Regions from separate parts of the Glutamicibacter sp. NPDC087831 genome, predicted to be linked through region 2. Evidence: predicted binding sites of a transcription regulator. Region 2 holds the regulator's gene; the other holds the start of a gene.
The links. Region 2 encodes HrcA, which represses chaperone genes, less so after heat shock. Its sites were predicted from a motif close to TTNGCACTCGNNNNNNNCGAGTGCNAA; they were not measured.
Positions count from the first base shown of each region.

Region 1: a site for HrcA is predicted at 1,096-1,122, ahead of groL (chaperonin GroEL). Genes of this name have one in related genera too.

Region 1 covers NZ_JBIUVH010000006.1:15,422-17,622, reverse strand. Annotated here, with positions in the region: gene groL (chaperonin GroEL) at 1-896, opposite strand, end outside; gene ACIOJF_RS16315 (LytR C-terminal domain-containing protein) at 1,193-1,798, opposite strand; gene ACIOJF_RS16310 (DUF3263 domain-containing protein) at 1,841-2,131, opposite strand.
Region 2 covers NZ_JBIUVH010000001.1:1,012,672-1,014,872, forward strand. Annotated here, with positions in the region: gene ACIOJF_RS04970 (DUF3097 domain-containing protein) at 1-664, opposite strand, end outside; gene hrcA (heat-inducible transcriptional repressor HrcA) at 792-1,805, shown strand; gene dnaJ (molecular chaperone DnaJ) at 1,871-2,201, shown strand, end outside.

The DNA of each region.
Region 1 (2,201 bases), on a different contig from region 2:
ACAACCTGGCCGCCGGTGAGGATAGCGATGTCGGTCAGCATGGCCTTGCGACGGTCGCCGAAGCCCGGAGCCTTGACAGCAACGGACTTGAACAGGCCGCGGATCTTGTTCAGGATCAGGGTAGCCAGGGCTTCGCCCTCGACATCTTCGGCGATGATCAGCAGCGACTTGTTCGACTGCATGACCTTCTCCAGCAAGGTCACCATGTCCTTGACCGAGGAGATCTTCGAGTTCACGATGAGGACGTAAGGGTCCTCGAGAACGGTTTCCTGGCGCTCAGCGTCGGTGACGAAGTAAGCGGAGATGTAGCCCTTGTCGAAGCGCATGCCCTCTGCCAGCTCCAGCTCCAGGCCGAAGGTGTTGGATTCTTCAACGGTGATAACGCCCTGCTCGCCGACCTTGTCGAGAGCTTCAGCAATCAGTGCGCCGATTTCCGGATCGCCAGCAGAGATCGAAGCGGTAGCAGCGATCTGCTCCTTGGATTCGACCTTCTTCGCAGCGGCGAACAGTTCAGCGGTAACAGCTTCTACGGCCTTGTCGATACCGCGGCGCAGTGCGATTGGGTCAGCACCTGCGGCAACGTTGCGCAGGCCTTCCTTGACCAGTGCCTGTGCCAGCACGGTTGCGGTGGTGGTACCGTCTCCAGCGACGTCGTCGGTCTTCTTTGCAACTTCCTTGACCAGCTCTGCGCCGATCTTCTCGTAAGGCTCTTCGAGGTCGATTTCCTTAGCGATGGACACGCCGTCGTTGGTGATAGTAGGAGCGCCCCACTTCTTTTCCAGAACAACGTTGCGGCCGCGTGGGCCCAGGGTGACCTTCACCGCGTCAGCAAGGGTGTTCAGGCCGCGCTCAAGTCCGCGGCGTGCTTCCTCGTCAAATGCAATCATCTTAGCCATTGTGGCGTACGGTCCTTTCGGGACGATTTTGCGAAAATGCAACCGACAGACAGCGCCCGCGACGGACGAGTGGACCGGTGCGGCATCGGGCCAGCAACCGTTTCAGCTCTCGCTATCTGAGGTATTTTCCACTCCCACGCCCTGCATCCGCTGTCCGGTGCTTCATGAAGTTCTTGGAGAACGCAAAAGCCGACCGGCGTTAGCAGTCGCAACGCATGAGTGCTAATACAAATATTGGCACTCTCGCATGGCGAGTGCAAGCCGATCGGCTCTGAGCGAATGGAATTATGAACGAATTATTCGTTTAGCCCCAGGGTGTCATCGGAGCCCAGAACCACGGTGACCCGGTTCGGAATGTTGCTGGTCTGCAGAACTTCGTCGATATTCAGGATTTCTGCAGCTTTTTCAGCGGTAGTGCGGTAGGACTCGGACATGTAATAAACCGTGGAGACTTCTGCGGGCCTGGTCCAGTTGTCGGCCACAATGCTGGTGAACCCGGCTTCGGCCATGGCGTCTTCGCCTTCATTAGCCAGACCGGCAACACTTGCCGCGTTGTACACGCCAATCAGCTGGCCGTAGAGCACGTCTTCGTCATCGATGGTGCTCGTTGGCGATGCGGATTCACTAGGTGTGGGTTCCACGGAGGGCTCGGCGGTGACTTCCTGGGTTTGCGAGGTGTCGCTTCCCGTGGAAGTCGCGAGGGTCTCCTTGAGCTGAGGGCCGAAGATGAAGGACAAGGCACCGATCACCAGCACGAGTACAGCGGTCAGCACTACCCAGCGCAATTTCCCACCGGTTGACTTCGACGCGGCGGACTGCGCCCATCCGTGGGCGTGGTGCGAACCCACACGGGTGCTGAACTCCGGAACGCGATCAAATTCGTCACGCGGGTAGTTGGTCATTCTTGTCCTTGCTCGAGGTCTGATTGGTCACGGCAGGCAGGGTTATCGTCCCGTGCCGACCTTACCGCCCACGCGACGTTTTGTGGAACGTGCTCTGCGCAGGCGCTTGACCAACATCGGGTCGTAGGCCAGTGCCGCGTCGGTTTCAATCAGCTGGTTCAGCAGCTGGTAGTAATTCGTCGGCGACATCGAAAACTGCTTGGTAATGGCTTGTTCCTTGGCCCCGGCATACTTCCACCACAACTTTTCCAGGTTGAGGATCTGTTGCGAACGCTCATCCAATTCCGAATCCGGGTTCATGACGAAATCCACCAGCAATTCATTCTCAGCCATACGTTCTCACCTCTGTCCTTGGACCAGTTTTCTCGGGTTTCGGCTATGCATGTAATCCACCATCGGTAGA
Region 2 (2,201 bases):
TCACCGGCCAAGCCTTGATGCCCAGTGTCGCAGGCTTGATCGCCTGCCATACATCCACGTACGGGTGGCCGAGGATCAGCACGTTTTGCGCTGCACCGGGGACCTTCATCGCCTCGGCAACGATGCGCGATTCCTTGCTTCCGGCAACCAGGTGGTCAACCAGGATTCCCAGGCGGCGCTGCGCGGAGGGGGCGAAGTCGCGGATAGCCCCGGCAAGATCGTCCACGCCATGCAGCGGTTCAACGACGATGCCTTCAACACGCAGGTCGTGGCCCCAAACTTTTTCAACCAGCTCAGCGTCGTGCTTGCCTTCTACCCAGATGCGGCTTGCCCTGGCTTCCCGGGCCTTCAGTCCGGCAACGGCACGCGAACCCGAAGCCGAGACCAGCTTCTGGGGCGGTGCGGCCTTGGCAACGGGATCAATGATCTGCACCGCTTCGCCTTCGAGGAAGAACCCGAAGCCCGCCTGGAAGGAGCGGGTCTTGCCGTGTCGGTCCTCGAGCACGATCACGCGCATGCCACCGGATTTCTCGGTACGGATGACTTCTCCTACCCATCCTGAGGTGGCATCTTCCAGAATCATGCCACGTTCAACAGGGACCTGGCGGAGTTTTTTCGGTGCCGGTGCACTCAGATCCCGTGGTCCCCAGGAGTAATTAGTCACGTACTGCCTTTCGCTGTGATCGAATACGCTCGAAATCCAATGCTAGCAACTGCTGAACGTATTAGACTTGGCACTTGACAGGTTAGAGTGCCAAAGCCGGGCACAGGGAATCCAAGGAGGTGCTGTTGTGACAGAGCCGCGACGCCTAGACGTTCTGCGTGCCATCGTGGAGGACTACGTCCAATCCCGTGAGCCAGTGGGTTCCAAAGCGCTCCTGGACCGGCACAACCTCGGTGTCAGCGCCGCGACGATCCGCAATGACATGGCTATGCTGGAAGAAGAGGGGCTCATAGTCGCTCCGCATACTTCCTCCGGACGGATCCCCACCGAAAAGGGATACCGCCGCTTCGTCGATGAGATCGGCGAGCTCAAGCCGCTGTCGCGGGCTGAACGCGACGCCATCAACAAGATCCTGGACAGCTCCACGGACCTGGACGAGATGCTCAAAAGCACCGTTCGCCTCCTGGCGCGGTTGACCAACCAGGTAGCAATGATCCAGGTGCCGCACTACGACACCGCTTCGTTGAAGAACCTCGATCTGGTCGGACTGGGCTCGGCCCAGGTGCTGATGGTGATGATCGCTTCCAATGGCGCGGTGGATCAGCGCATGATGCCGGTCCAGCGTTCCTACAGCGATGATGAGCTGGACGACCTGAAGCTGTGGCTGCTCAACAATTTCGGGGGAGTGAAGCTTGCCGAACTTGCCGGCCGGCTCACCCGCATCGAGCGCAGTTCGACGCAGCAGGCCGACCCCCTGGTGGACCAGGTGATCGGTGCGCTGGAAGAAATGGCCCAGGCGGCCAACGCGCAACGCATCATCATGGCAGGCACCGCGAACCTCGCCCGCGTGGAAGGGGACTTCCCGCTGAGCATAACCCCGGTGCTCGAGGCGCTCGAGGAGCAGGTAGTGCTGCTCAAGCTCTTCTCCGAGCTGGAAGCCGATTCGCGCGGCGTGGCCGTGGCCATCGGCACCGAGCACCACTACGGGCAGCTGTCGGAAGCCGCCGTGGTCGCCACCACCTACGGCACCGATGTGCGCAACAAGCTCGGGGTCCTGGGCCCCACCCGGATGAACTATCCAACCTCCATGGCCTCGGTTCGTGCGGTGGCACGGTACCTGTCGAAGATTTTGGCTAACTAGCCTCGCTGGGCACCGCCCGGCACTACCGAATTTCAAGATTCTCAGGAAAGGACACGGCGAATAACGTGAGCTCGCATTACGAGACCCTAGGCGTCGCCAAGGACGCGACCCCGCAGGAAATCAAGAGTGCCTACCGCAAGTTGGCGCGTAAGCTGCACCCGGATGTAAACCCTAGCGATGACGCTGCAGAACAGTTCAAGCTGGTCACCCGAGCCTACGAAGTCCTTTCCGACCAGACCAAGCGCTCCAACTACGACGCCACCGGCGATGAGAACGGCAACGGCCACCCGGGCTTCGGCGGTGGCGGCCAGGGCTTTGGCGGCTTCGGCGACATCTTCGAGCAGTTCTTCGGTGGCGGCCAGGCCCAGGGCCCGGCATCACGCACCCAGCCGGGCC